Regions from separate parts of the Rugamonas sp. GW822-FHT03B10 genome, predicted to be linked through region 1. Evidence: predicted binding sites of a transcription regulator. Region 1 holds the regulator's gene; the other holds the start of a gene.
What was found. Region 1 encodes sigma-54, which starts transcription at its own class of promoters, with help from an activator protein. Its sites were predicted from a motif close to TGGCANGNAANCTGCTTT; they were not measured.
Positions count from the first base shown of each region.

Region 2: the regulator sigma-54 is predicted to act here: its motif matches at 4,457-4,474, upstream of glnA (type I glutamate--ammonia ligase).

Region 1 is NZ_JBXANP010000001.1:498,448-505,751, forward strand. Features, by position in the region: gene AC1RQG_RS02265 (KpsF/GutQ family sugar-phosphate isomerase) at 1-10, shown strand, start outside; gene AC1RQG_RS02270 (KdsC family phosphatase) at 10-549, shown strand; gene lptC (LPS export ABC transporter periplasmic protein LptC) at 559-1,152, shown strand; gene lptA (lipopolysaccharide transport periplasmic protein LptA) at 1,170-1,742, shown strand; gene lptB (LPS export ABC transporter ATP-binding protein) at 1,745-2,500, shown strand; gene AC1RQG_RS02290 (RNA polymerase factor sigma-54) at 2,518-3,993, shown strand; gene hpf (ribosome hibernation-promoting factor, HPF/YfiA family) at 4,068-4,424, shown strand; gene AC1RQG_RS02300 (metalloregulator ArsR/SmtB family transcription factor) at 4,732-5,064, shown strand; gene AC1RQG_RS02305 (YeeE/YedE family protein) at 5,061-5,492, shown strand; gene AC1RQG_RS02310 (DUF6691 family protein) at 5,503-5,913, shown strand; gene AC1RQG_RS02315 (DUF6861 domain-containing protein) at 6,039-7,304, shown strand, end outside.
Region 2 is NZ_JBXANP010000003.1:407,358-414,661, reverse strand. Features, by position in the region: gene AC1RQG_RS07740 (transglycosylase domain-containing protein) at 1-2,241, shown strand, start outside; gene AC1RQG_RS07735 (TAXI family TRAP transporter solute-binding subunit) at 2,348-3,715, shown strand; gene AC1RQG_RS07730 (rhodanese-like domain-containing protein) at 3,746-4,204, opposite strand; gene glnA (type I glutamate--ammonia ligase) at 4,575-5,990, shown strand; gene AC1RQG_RS07720 (DUF4124 domain-containing protein) at 6,120-6,593, shown strand; gene glnL (nitrogen regulation protein NR(II)) at 6,590-7,304, shown strand, end outside.

The DNA of each region.
Region 1 (7,304 bases):
GGTGATCTGATGAAGGAAGCCTACAAACTGGAGAACGTGGCCCGCGCCGCCAAGGTCAAACTGATGATCTTCGACGTGGACGGCGTGCTGACCGACGGCAGCCTGCACTACGGCGCCGACGGCGAGGCCCTGAAGACCTTCAACGTGCACGACGGCCTCGGCATCAAGCTGCTGCAGGAGTCGGGCGTGCAGACGGCCATCATCAGCGCGCGCGTGTCGCCGCAGGTGGTCAAGCGCGCGGCCGACCTCGGCATCGCCTTCCTGCACCAGGGCGGGCACGACAAGCTGACCCCGTTCAACGCGCTGCTCGAGAAGACGGGCTTGACGGCCGACCAGGTGGGCTTCATCGGCGACGACGTGGTCGACCTGCCGATCCTGACCCGGGTCGGTTTCGCGGTGGCCGTGCCCAATGGCCGCGCCGACGTGACCGGCCGCGCGCACCACGTGACGGAGGCGGCCGGCGGCCGTGGCGCCGTGCGCGAAGTGTGCGAATTCCTGCTGCGGGCGCAGGGCAACTACGACAAGATCATGGCCCAGTTCCTGGTCTGAGGCGGCATCATGCACAAGAAAACGGCATACCGCTGGCGCATGACCCTGATCATGCTGTTCGGGGTGGCGTTCGCGCTCGGCACGTTCTGGCTGGTGCAGGTGGTCAACCAGGCGGGCCGCCAGGCCGAGGCCGACAGCCACCGCAACGAGCCCGATTACATCATCGAGCGCTTCAGCTTCGTGCGCCTGGACCAGGCGGGCCAGCCCAGCTACATCATCGCCGGCGACAAGCTGACCCACCACCCGGCCGACGATTCGTCCGACGTCGAGCGCCCGACCGTGCACAGCCTGTCGGGCGACCAGCCGCCGATGAACGTGCGCGCCGAGCGGGCGCGCGTGGACCAGGACAACAGCCGCGTCAAACTAAGCGGCGACGTGCGGGTCGACCGTCCGGCCACGGCCACCAGCCAGGCCATGCGGATGAACACGTCCGCGCTGACGCTGTACCCGGACGACGAGAAAATGGAAACGGACCAGCCGGTCACCCTGCAACTGGGCGCCTCCAGCGCCAGCGGCACCGGCATGAAGGCCGACAACGCCACGCGCCAGATCCAGCTGGGCGGCCGTGGCCAGATCCACGTGCCGCCGCGGGCGGCGCATTGACATAGAACGGACTCGCAATGAACAAATTTATCCTGTCGGCCGCCCTGTTGTGGGCGGCGGCCGGGCTGGCCCACGCGGAAAAGGCGGACTCCAGCAAGCCCACCGAAATCAAGTTCGACCAGCTCGAGGTGGACGACGTCAAGCAGACCAAGACCGCCATCGGCAACGTGATCCTCACGCGCGGCACCCTGCAGATGAAGTCGCCCAAGGCCGTGATGAAGGAAGACCCTGAGGGCTACCAGTACGTGACCATGACCAGCACCCCCGGCACCCCCGCCACGTTCCGCCAGAAGCGCGACGGCGAGGGCGACCAGTGGGTCGAGGGCCAGGCCGACCGCATCGAGTACGACGGCAAGACGGAACTGGTCAAGCTGTTCTCGAACGCCCAGATCCGGCGCCTGGAGGCGGGCAAGCCGAGCGACGAGGTGCGCGGCGAGTTCATCTCCTACGACAGCCGCAAGGAATTCTTCGCCGTCAAGAACACGGCCAGCGGCGAGAGCAAGCCCGGCGCCGGCCGCGGCACCATGGTGATCCAGCCGTCCAACAAGGGCGCGGCCCCGGCCGCGTCCGTGCCGCCGGCGGGGAAATGACGATGGAGACCCAACGCTGCGGCAGTACCCTGATCGTGCGCGGTCTGCAAAAGAGCTACGGCAAGCGCCAGGTGGTGCACGACGTGTCGCTGCAGGTCGAGTGCGGCGAAGTGGTGGGCCTGCTGGGGCCGAACGGCGCCGGCAAGACCACCTCGTTCTACATGATCGTCGGCCTGGTGCCGTCGGACGCGGGCACGATCGACATCTCCGGCGTCGACATCTCGTCGCTGCCGATCCACCGGCGCGCCGTGATGGGCCTGTCCTACCTGCCGCAGGAGGCGTCGGTGTTCCGCAAGCTGACGGTGGAGGAGAACATCCGCGCCGTGCTGGAGATCCAGCAAGTGAACGGCAAGCCTTTATCCAAGGCGCAAATTGATGAACGGCTCAATACCCTGCTGGCCGACCTGCAAATCGAGAAACTGCGCGACAATCCGGCGCTGTCCCTGTCCGGGGGCGAGCGGCGCCGGGTCGAGATCGCGCGCGCACTGGCCACCAACCCCCGCTTCGTGCTGCTCGATGAACCCTTCGCCGGGGTCGACCCGATCGCCGTGATTGAGATCCAGCGCATCGTGCGCTTCCTCAAGGAACGCGGCATCGGCGTGTTGATCACCGATCACAATGTGCGCGAAACGCTGGGCATCTGCGACCGCGCGTATATCATCAACCAGGGCACGGTACTGGCGTCAGGCCGGCCGGACGACATCATCGCCAACGAGTCGGTGCGTCGCGTGTATCTGGGTGAACACTTCCGTATGTAAGGTATGTAAGTCAAGCCATGAAACAGTCATTGCAACTGCGCACTTCGCAGCACCTCGCGCTCACCCCGCAACTGCAGCAATCGATCCGTCTGCTGCAATTGTCCACCCTGGAGTTGCACCAGGAACTGGAACAGTTGTTGACCGATAATCCGCTGCTGGAGCGGCTCGACGATCCGCTCGACCACTCGGTGCGGCTGCTGGCCGACGGCGCCATCAGCCAGCAGAGCGCGCCGGCCGAGGCGGCGCCCGAAGGTCCGCCCGGCCAGCAGCAGGACGCCGCCGCGCCGGCCGAGGCCGAACCGTACGAGGGCGGCGACGGCGACGGCGCGCCCGAGGGCGAGATGGACTGGGGCGAGGCCGGCCGCGCCAAGACCTCCGACGACGAGGACGCCCGGCCCCAGCTCGAGGCCAACCACTGCACGCTGCGCGAGCACCTGATGGAGCAGATGCGGGTGACGGTGCTGGAGACGCGCGACCGGGCGCTGGTGGAGATCATCATCGACGCGCTCGACGAGAACGGCTACCTGGAGGAGCCGCTGGAGGAGATCCTGGCGCGCCTGCCCGAGGAGCTGGCGATCGAGCCCGAGGAACTGCACACCGCCTTGACCCTGCTGCAAAGTTTCGACCCCGTGGGCGTGGGCGCGCGCAACGCGTCCGAATGCCTGGCGCTGCAGATCAAGCGCATGCCGCACGTGCCGCTGGTGACGCGGCGCATGGCGCTGACCATCGTCGAGCAGCACCTGGCCTGGTTCGCCCAGCGCGACTTCAACAAGTTGAAGAAGGCCCTGCAGTGCGACGAGGAGGACCTGCGCGAGGCCCAGGCCGTGATCCGCCAGTGCAATCCGCATCCGGGCGCCGCGTTCGCGTCGGACGTGTCGGACTACGTGGTGCCGGACGTGATCGTCAAGAAGGCCCGCAACGGCTGGCAGGTGAGCCTGAACAACGACGTGATGCCGCGCCTGCGCGTGAACGCCATGTACGCCAACCTGCTCAAGCAGGGCAAGGGCGAGGGCGCCATGGGGGCCCAGCTGCAGGAGGCCAAGTGGCTGATCAAGAACATGCGCCAGCGCTTCGACACCATCCTGCGCGTGGCGCAGGCGATCGTGGAGCGGCAAAAGAATTTCTTCTCGCATGGCGCGGTCGCCATGAGGCCCCTTGTGTTGCGCGAAATAGCTGATACACTGGGACTACACGAGAGCACTATTTCTCGGGTAACAACTCAAAAATATATGCTGACCCCGCATGGCATGTTTGAGTTGAAATATTTCTTCGGTAGCCATGTCGCCACGGAAGCGGGGGGAGAAGCCTCCTCGACGGCGATACGGGCACTGATCGTGCAATTGACAGGAGCAGAAGACCCTAAAAATCCTTTATCCGACAGTAAGATTGCGGACATGCTGGGAGAACAAGGCATGGTGATTGCGCGACGGACTGTTGCCAAATATCGCGAAGCGTTGAAGATCCCGCCAGTCAGTCTCCGTAAATCTTTGTAGTTATCTGGTTCCTGCGCGCCCGGCCGCAATGGGCGCGGCACTAACCGCCAGCGACATCATCTTTAGGAGTGTGTATGAATCTCACCATCAGTGGACATCATCTCGAAGTGACCCCAGCGATCCGCGAATACGTGCAGAACAAGCTGGAGCGCGTCAAACGCCACTTCGATCAAGTGATTGATATTGCTGTCATCCTGACCGTAGATAACCTCACCGAGAAAGAGAAGCGCCAGAAGGCCGAAATCAATTTGCGCATGTCGGGCAAGACCGTGTACGTGGAGAGCCTGTCGCAGGACCTGTACGCCGCCATCGACACCCTGATCGACAAGCTCGATCGCCAGGTCATGAAATACAAAGCCAAAGTTCAGGAACACGGCCACGACGCCATCAAGCATCTGCCGGACACCTTCGAACCCGCCGCCACCGCATAAGACGGTCCCCGGCACACCAAACAAAGGGCGCATCTGGCGCCCTTTTTTGCGCCCCGCGCCGGCGGGCCGATACGATAAAACAATATAAACGGTATAAACCGTATTGCCTCCGGGCGGCGCGCTGCGCGCCACGCAGCCGGCGAACAGCGCCATGGCGATGTTGCCGCCGCCGCCGATCACGCCCACCTTCTTGCCGCGGATGTCGACCACGTCGTCTCGCCTGTTCAAACGGCCACTTGAAATTTTATGCGCACATAATATATATTTAGGTATAATGTTCGCTGTAACCAATCGCAAGGGAGGACGCATGGACGATGCGACCATCGATATCGATCATTTGCGGGCCAAGGCCGGTCAGGCCAGCGGCCTGCTCAAGGCGCTGGCCAACCCGGACCGGCTGCTGCTGCTGTGCCAGATGACGCAGGACGAATACAGCGTCGGCATGCTGGAGGAGTTGACCGGCATACGCCAGCCCACGCTGTCGCAGCAGCTGACGGTGCTGCGCCAGGAGGAGCTGGTGAGCACGCGGCGCGAAGGCAAGCAGATTTTTTACCGGATAGCCAGCCCGGCGGCGCTGGCGGTGCTGCAGGTGCTGTACCAGCAGTTTTGCAATGACGACGGCCAAGGAGCCACATTATGACTATCGCCTGGAATCTCTTCACGCCGTGGGGCGCGCTGATCGGCGGCGCGCTGATCGGGCTGTCGGCGGCCCTGCTGCTGCTGTTCAACGGCCGCATCGCCGGCATCGCCGGCATCGCTGGCGGGCTGCTGCGCCCGCGCGCGGGCGACATCGGCTGGCGCCTCGCGTTCGTGGGCGGGCTGGTGGCCGCGCCGCTGGCCTACAGCCTGGTGGCGGGCCTGCCCGCCGTGCAGATCGACGCCGGCAGCGGCACGCTGATCGCGGCCGGTCTGCTGGTGGGCTTCGGCACCCGCTACGGTTCGGGCTGCACCAGCGGCCACGGCGTGTGCGGTCTGTCGCGCCTGTCGCCGCGCTCGATGGTGGCCACCGGCGCCTTCATGGCGGCCGGTTTCGTCACCGTGTTTATTGCGCGCCACGTGTTCGGTTAAGGGGAAAAGTATGACCATCGCTATCGCATTGTTGTCCGGCCTGATCTTCGGCATCGGCCTGATTATCTCCGGCATGACCAACCCGGCCAAGGTGCTGGGCTTTCTCGACCTGGGCGGCAACTGGGACCCGTCGCTGGGCCTCGTGATGGCCGGCGCCATCGCCGTCGGCATGCTGGCGTTCCGCTACGCCGGCACACATCCGAAGACGCTGCTGGGCGTGGCCATGAGCCTGCCCGGCACCAAGGTGATCGACCGCCGCCTCGTTCTGGGCGCCTTGATCTTCGGCGCCGGCTGGGGCCTGGCCGGCTTCTGCCCCGGCCCCGCGCTGGCCTCGCTCACCACGGGCGGCAGCAAGGTCTTGCTGTTCGTGGGCGCCATGGTGGCCGGGATGGGCATGTTCGAGATGCTCGAGCGGCGCTGAGCGCTGCCTGCGCGGCCCCGCCGCGCCGACGGAGATGGACGGCGGCGGCGCCGTTTGTGCCGTCTCAACACCGCTGATTGATGGGGGCGCATGCTGTGCGGACGTGAACGCACAGCCCGCTTCCCATGAGCAGCTTCCCATTTGACCGCAACGCGTATTACGCCAGCCTGCGGCGGCACAATGACCGCCTGGACGAGGCCATCATCGCGCGCCGCCGCGCCGACTTCCATCACCAATCGAATGACGAACTGTGGCACCGGCAGGGGCAGTTTGGCCTGGGCGTGCGCGCGCAGCGCGTGCGTGAAGCGCTAGGCGCATCCGAAGCGATCGCCTTGCGCGAATTGCGGGCCAAGCTGGGCGGCATCGCCCTGGCCGACGTCTGGCCGGTCTTGCGGGAAATCATCCATGACGTCGCCTTGTACGTCGGCTGTGGTGCGCTCGTTGGGGGCATGATAGGCGGCGGGCTGGGTGTGCTCGCATTTGGCATCGGCGTGCTGCCGGGCGCCTCGGCGGGCGCCATGCTGGGCGCGCAGGGCGGCAACATGCTGCTCGGATTTTTCGGCCTGAAGTCGGTGCTTGGCTACTTGGCCGACAGCCTGCCACGCGTCGCCCGCGATTACGAGGATGGCTTCCGGCTGGCGTGGGGCAAGATGCCCGACCTCAATCCCTATTCCGCCGATGGACCGGGCTACGGCGTCGATTACCCGTGGGCCAGCACTTACCAGGCATCGCATGCGTTCGCGCGTGGCCATGAATTGCTGGCCATCGCGCTGCTGGCGGGCATCGTCGCCTACCTCGGCAGGGGCAAGGAAAAATTGCCGGCGCTGCTGACGGAAGTGCGGCAAAGCGCGCGCCTGGGGCCGAAAATGGCGGGCTGGCTGGAGCAGAACGCAGATAGGCTGAGCAATCATCCGCTGCTGCAGGAGCGGGGCAAGGGCGCGGGCAATGGGGCGCTTCCGGCCCCATCGGCCGGGCAGCCGGCACCGGCCCGGCCGCGTTCAACAGCGAAAGCGCCTCGCCCGGCCGAAGCGACGGGCCAGGTGTTACGTGAGGCCGCGCAAATCGTTGGCAAGTCCGAAGGCGGCCCCGGGACATGGCAGTTGTCGCCAAAACGCACGGGTGGTGAGGCATATCAAGAACAAATCACGGGCGTGCGGCGCGGAATTGAATATGATGTGCCCTGCGCCGGAGTACCATCGGGCAAAGTCAGCTTTGACGGATACGATGCAGAGCGCAAGGTCTTGATTGACGCGAAGGATTGGAGAGGGTATCCACCACAAGATACAGAATTTTGGCAGGAAGACTTGCTCAAACAGGCGCGGAATCAAGTCAATGCATCTGGAGGCATTCCAATTGAGTGGCATGTCAGCACTAAGGAAGCACAGGTCGCC
Region 2 (7,304 bases), on a different contig from region 1:
GCCGAGGTCAACCGCCTGCTCAGCGGCAAGCTCGACCAGCCCGACGGCGCGCTCGCGTTCAAGCAGGCGCTGAGCCTGATGATCGCCCAGCGCCGCCCCAGCTACTATCTGGGCGAGGGCACGGCCGACCTGGAGACGCTGGCCAATTCCCACCTGCGCCTGCTGGCCCAGGAAGGCGTGATCACGCCGGCCGTGCGCGACGCGGCCCTCAAGCAGCGCCTGCAACCATCCACCGGCACCGGCGTGCAGGCCGCGCCGGCCATGTCCTATGTGACGCGCAAGGCGTCGAACGCGGTGCGCACCCACCTGGCCAGCCTGATCGGCGACAACCGGCTGTACAACCTGGACCGGCTCGACCTGAGCGTGGTCAGCACGCTGGACGCGCGCGCGCAGAAGGCCGTCACCCAGGTGCTGCGCGACTTGCGCGACCCCGAGATGGCCAAGGCCGCCGGCCTGACCGGCAAGGGCATGCTGGGCAACGGCGACCCGGCCCACGTGGTGTACAGCTTCACGCTGCTGGAGAAGGGCGAGCAGGCCAACCTGCTGCGGCTGCAGACCGATAACTTCGACCAGCCGCTCGACATCAACGAGGGCGCCAAGCTGGACCTCGGCTCCACGGCCAAGCTGCGCACGCTGGTCACCTACCTCGACATCGTCGACCAGCTGCACACGCGCTACGGCGGCATGGACACGGCGGCCCTGAACAAGGTGGTGGTCGATCCGCAGGACAAGCTGTCGCAGTGGGCGATCGACTACTTCAAGGCGCTGCCGCTCGACAAGGGCGGGCGCGAGCTGACGCCGATGCTGAACGCGGCCATGGAGCGCAAGTACTCGGGCAACCCCGGCGAGGGCTTCTTCACGGGCGGCGGCCTGCACCACTTCGGCAACTTCTCCAAGGAAGACAACAACAAGATCCTGACCGTGACGGAGGCGCTGCGCCACTCGACCAACCTGGTGTTCGTGCGCCTGATGCGCGACGTGGCCAAGTTCTACATGTTCCAGTCGCCCGGTTCCACGGCCTCGCTGCTGCAGGACGCCGACGATCCGCGCCGCGCCGAGTACCTGGCCCGCTTCGCCGACAAGGAGGGGCGCGAGTTCATGAACCGCTTCTACGCCAAGTACAAGGGCAAGAAGGGCGACGAGCTGGAAAAAACGCTGCTGGCCAACATCCGCGGCACGCCGGTGCGGCTGGCCGTGATCCACCGCACGCTGTACCCGGAGGCGACCGAGGAGCAGTTCGCCGCCTTCCTGAAGGACAACCTGCCGTCGCAGAACGAGGTGCCGCCCGAGCGCGTGGCCAAGCTGTACGAGCAGTACGCGATCGACAAGTGGTCGCTGGCCGACCGCGGCTACCTGGCCTCGGTGCACCCGCTGGAGATGTGGATGGCGGCCTACATGCGCAGCCATCCGGGCGCCACGCTGAGCGAGATGACGGCCGCCAGCGAGCAGCAGCGCCAGGAGGTCTACCAGTGGCTGTTCAAGACCCACCACAAGCACGCGCAGGACAAGCGCATCGTCGGCCTGCTGGAGATGGAGGGCTTCATGAAGATCCACGCCCAGTGGAAGAAGATGGGCTATCCGTTCGACTCGCTGGTGCCGTCCTACGCCACCACGCTGGGCGCCTCGGCCGACCGGCCGGCCGCGCTGGCCGAGTTGATGGGCATCCTCGTCAACGGCGGCGTGCGCAAGCCCAGCCAGCGCATCTCGTCGCTTCACTTCGCGGCCGGCACGCCGTACGACACCCAGGTGGCGCCCGGCAAGAGCACGCTGAGCGAGCGGGTGCTGTCGCCGGAGGTGGCGCGCGTGGTGGTCGACGCCATCCGTGGCGTGGTGTCGGACGGTACGGCCAAGCGGGCCCGCATGGCCTTCGTCAAATCGGACGGCACCGTGATCCCGGTCGGCGGCAAGACCGGCACCGGCGACCAGCGCTTCGACATCTTCGCCCCCGGCGGGCGCCTGATCGAGTCGCGCTATGTGAACCGCTCGGCCACGTTCGTGTTCAACATCGGCGAACGCTTCTTCGGCAGCATGACGGCCTATGTGCGCGGGCCGGAATCGAAGAACTACGACTTCACCAGCGCGCTGCCGGTGCAGTTGCTGACCGTGCTGGCGCCGAGCCTGATGCCGCTGATCGAACCGAACCCGGTCAAGCCGGCCACCATCCAGAACGCGGCCGCCGGCACGGCCGCCGCCGCCGCCGCGCCGTTGCCGCCGTGCGGCGGTGGCAGCAACGGCGGCTGACGCTCACCGGCCGGGCGCCGCGCGCGCCCGGTCCGGCGCGCGCGGCGCTTGCAAAACGGCGCAATTGTTGGCAAGGTGACAGCCCATGAAACCTGTCCGCCACACCATGTCCAAAATCCTCAAGTTCACGCAATTTTCCGTGCGTGACCTGCTCGTCGCCGCCGCGCCCACCTTGCTCGCCCTCGCCGGCGTGTGCGTGCTCGCCTATGTGCTGGTCGATCCTTCGCCGCCGCGCCGCGTGGTGCTGTCCACCGGCCAGGAGAACAGCGCCTACGAACAGATCGGCAAGAAATACGCGGCCGCGCTGGAAAAGCATGGCGTCAAGGTCACGCTGGTGCAATCGGCCGGCTCGGGCGAGAACCTGCGCCGGCTCAAGAGCGGCGCGGTCGACATCGCCTTCGTGCAGAGCGGCTCGACCGACGAGGCGGCGGCGGAGCGGGAAGGGCTGGTGTCGCTGGGCAGCCTGTTCACGGAACCGATGTGGCTGTTCCTGCGCGAGACCAAGGGCAAGCCCATCACCCGGCTCACCCAGCTCAAGGGCAAGAAGATCAATTTCGGTCCCAAGGGCGCGGGCGCGCCGCGCCTGTTCAAGCAGGTGCTGGCGCTGAACGGCATCGAGCCCGAGGAGGTGATCCGCAGCTCGCTGGCCAACACGCCGGCCACGGTGGAATTGCTGGAGGGGCGCATCGACGGCCTCGTGTTCACCTCGGCGCCGGAAGCGCCGCTGATCCAGATGCTGCTGCAGACGCCGGGCATCCAGTTGTTCGATTTCGACCAGGCCGAGGCGTATGCGCGCAAGCTGCCGTTCCTCACCCACGTGGTGCTGCCGCGCGGCATCGTCGACCTGGGCCGCGACCTGCCGCCCGTCGATTACAACCTGATCGCGCCCACGGCCACGCTGGTGGCGCGCGACAGCCTGCACCCGGCGCTGATCGACCTGTTCGTGCAGGCGGCCTCATCGATCCATAGCGGCGCCGGCTGGTTCCAGCAGCAGGGCCAGTTCCCGTCGGCGCGCTACACCGAGATTCCCGTCGCGCCGGCCGCCGCCAAATTCTACAAGGATGGACCGCCGTTCCTGCAACGCTACATGAGCTTCTGGCTGGCCAATTTCTTCGACCGCATGTGGGTGCTGGTGCTGGGGCTGGGCGCGCTGATCCTGCCGCTGTCGAAGGTGGTGCCGCCGCTGTATGTATGGCGCATCCGGTCGCGCGTGTACCGCTGGTACGGCCAGCTGCGCACGGTGGAGCAGGCGCTCGAGGACGCCCAGTCGCAGGGCGAGCGCCGCATGGAGATCTACGCGGCGCAGCTGGTGCGCCTCAACGAGATCGAGGAGATGGTCAACCAGATTTCCATCCCGCTGTCGTTCGCCGACGGTCTGTATGGCTTGCGCAGCCACATCAACTTCGTGCGCGAGCGGGTGCTGGGCCTGCTGAGCGAGGCCGCGCCCGTCGTGCCGGCGGCCGTGCCCGTGTGAGCGGGCGCGCGCCGGCGTGACCGGGTCAGCTCAGGCGCCCACCCACGGCAGGCCGGCCCGGCACCAGCCGTTGACGTTCTTGCGGTGGCCGGCCTCGTCCTTGTCGCCCTCGAAGCCCTCCAGCACATCGTAGCAATGTTGATAACCAAACTCCGTGGCCAGCTTGGCCGCATGGCGCGAACGCACGCCGGAGCGGCATAAAAACAACAGTACCTGATCCTTGCGGGCCTGGCTGTTGAGCTGCTCGATGAACTCATGGTTGGCCACGCCGCCCGGGTAGGTCGACCACTGGACCGCACCATGTTGGGTCTCCGGTACGGCCACCCGGCCCACCCAGTCGCGCTCGGCGTTGGTGCGCACGTCGATCAGCTTGATGTGCGGGTCCGCCTGCAGCAATTCCCACGCTTCCTGCGGATTGACGGCGCCGGCGTACGGCCAGTCCTTGCTGCGGGCGCGGGCCAGGGCCAGGATTGCATCTACATCGCTCATGTTATGTTCCGGAAAGGAGATTAAGTTTATTATAGAGGCCCTGAACGTCCGTGCAGCGCGCACGCACCAAACGAGGGCATTTTTGGCGATTTTTTTGAAAATGCACGAAATAGGTGCATTTCCGCAAAATCGCACCATAATGGAGCAGTCTTGCGCTGGCGCAAACCAGCCTGATTTGGCTGGCCGGACGATTTTAGAATCATTTGCCAGCAAGTTCCAAGTTGGTTCTGGCAGATGGTGAGAATTTTGAGCTGGCACGGATACTGCTTAACCCCATGATGAGTTTCGGTCGCACTACACGGGGACGCGCAGAACATCCGCGCACGCACAGTTGGTCGGCTCACCCACACATTCCCTTTAGGAGATTCGCATGGCATTGACAGCCGCAGAAGTGATGAAGATGGTGAAGGACAACGAAGTCAAATTCGTTGATTTTCGTTTCGCCGATACCCGTGGTAAAGAGCAGCACGTGACCGTGCCCGTGTCGCACTTCGACATGGATAAATTCGAGTCGGGCCACGCGTTCGACGGTTCCTCGATCGCCGGCTGGAAGGGCATCGAAGCGTCCGACATGATCCTGCTGCCGGATCCGAACACGGCCAACATCGACCCGTTCATGGAAGAAACCACCCTGTTCATGCAGTGCGACGTGATCGAACCGTCGGACGGCAAGGGCTACGACCGCGACCCGCGCTCGATCGCCAAGCGCGCCGAAGCCTACCTGAAATCGTCGGGCATGGGCGACACCGCCTACTTCGGTCCCGAGCCGGAATTCTTCATCTTCGACAGCGTGCGCTGGAAGGTCGACATGTCCGGCTGCTTCGTCAAGATCGAATCGGACGAAGCCTCGTGGAGCACCGACAAGGAAATCGAAGGCGGCAACAGCGGCCACCGTCCAGCGGTCAAGGGCGGCTACTTCCCAGTGCCACCAGTCGACAGCTTCCAGGACATGCGTTCGGAAATGTGCCTGATCCTCGAATCGCTGGGCATCCCGGTCGAAGTGCACCACCACGAAGTGGCCGGCGCCGGCCAGAACGAAATCGGCACCAAGTTCTCGACCCTGGTCGAGCGCGCCGACTGGACCCAGAACCTGAAGTACGTGGTGTGGAACGTGGCGCACAGCTACGGCAAGACCGCCACCTTCATGCCTAAGCCTATCGTGGGCGACAACGGCTCGGGCATGCACGTGCACCAGTCGATCTGGAAAGACGGCAAGAACCTGTTCGCCGGCGACGGCTATGCCGGCCTGTCCGACACCGCGCTGTTCTACATCGGCGGTATCATCAAGCACGCCAAGGCCCTGAACGCCATCACCAACCCGGGCACCAACTCGTACAAGCGCCTGGTGCCAGGCTACGAAGCCCCGGTCAAGCTGGCCTACTCGGCCCGCAACCGTTCCGCTTCGATCCGCATCCCGCACGTGGCCAATCCTAAGGGCCGCCGCATCGAGACCCGTTTCCCGGACCCACTGGCGAACGTGTACCTGTGCTTCGCCGCGCTGCTGATGGCCGGTCTGGACGGCATCATCAACAAGATCCATCCGGGCGAAGCCGCTTCCAAAGACCTGTACCACCTGCCGCCTGAGGAAGATGCACTGATCCCGACCGTCTGCTCCTCGCTGGAAGAGGCGCTGGACAACCTGAACAAAGACCGCGAGTTCCTGACCCGTGGCGGCGTGTTCAGCGATTCGATGATCGATGCCTACATCGAACTGAAGATGCAGGACGTGCAGCGTATGCGCATGACCACGCACCCGATCGAATTCGACATGTACTACTCGCTGTAATGGCAGCGCGCCGGCCCCCGGGCCGGCGCCCGCCGTATGGCCAGAACGCGAGGCGAGCCCCGGCTTTCCTCGCGTTTTTCTTTGGATGTTGTATATTCGGGTTGCATCGAAGTTCTTCACGGATAGGGAATGACAACACGCTTACTACCGTTGCTGCTGTTGCTGGCAGCCAGCGCCGCCCGGGCCGACGGCCCCATCTACCTGTGCGTGGACGCGGCCGGCCACAAGGAGCTGACGGACACCAACAAGCCGGGCTGCAAGCTGCTCGACGTGCCCGGCAACGCCATCCCGGCGCCGCCGCGCCGCCAGGCGCCCGCCCCCATGCGCGCCGCGCCGGCGCCGGCCGATTTTCCGCGCGTCGACAGCGCCGAACAGAAGGCGCGCGACGCCGACCGGCTCGGCATCCTCAACGAGGAGTTGCGCAACGAACAGCAGAAGCTGGCCGACTTGCGCAAGGAGTTCAACAACGGCGAGCCGGAACGCCACGGCGATGAACGCAACTACGCCAAATACCAGGAACGGGTGGCGCAGATGCGCGACAGCATCAGCCGCTCGGAAAAGAATATCGAAGCCTTGAAGCGCGAGATCGCGAATATCCGATGAATGCTGTGAACACGAGCGCCCACGCGGGCGAGGCCATGCCGTCGCTGGCCGGGCTGGAATTGCTGGCCTCGGCCGTGGTGCTGGTGGACGGCGCCGGCCGCATCGCCTACGCCAACGCGGCCGCCGAGAACCTGCTGGAGAGCTCGCTCAAGGCGCTGTCGCGCCAGAAGCTCAGCGCCCAGTTCCTCAACCCCGAGGAGCTCGAGCACATCTGCATCCAGGCGCGCCAGCACAAGTTCGCCGACCTGCGCCAGGACCTGACGCTGGAGCGGGCCGGGCGCGACCCGCTGCACGTGCACAGCATCGTCTCGGCGCTCGACGAGCCGCGCGACCACATCCTGATCGAGCTGCGCGAGCATCTGCAGCACCTCAAGCTGGACCGCGAGGAGCGCATGCTCGACCAGAGCCAGGTCAACAAGGAGCTGATCCGCAACCTGGCGCACGAGATCAAGAACCCGCTGGGCGGCATCCGCGGCGCGGCCCAGCTGCTGGAGATGGAATTGCCGCCGCTGCACCTGGGCCAGCTGCGCGAATACACGCAGGTCATCATCAAGGAGGCCGACCGGCTGCAAACGCTGGTGGACCGCCTGCTGGCGCCGCACCGCCGGCCGCACATCGTGGGCGACGTCAACATCCACGAGGTGTGCGAGCGCGTGCGCAGCCTGATCCTGGCCGAGTTCCCCACCGGGCTGGCGATCCGGCGCGACTACG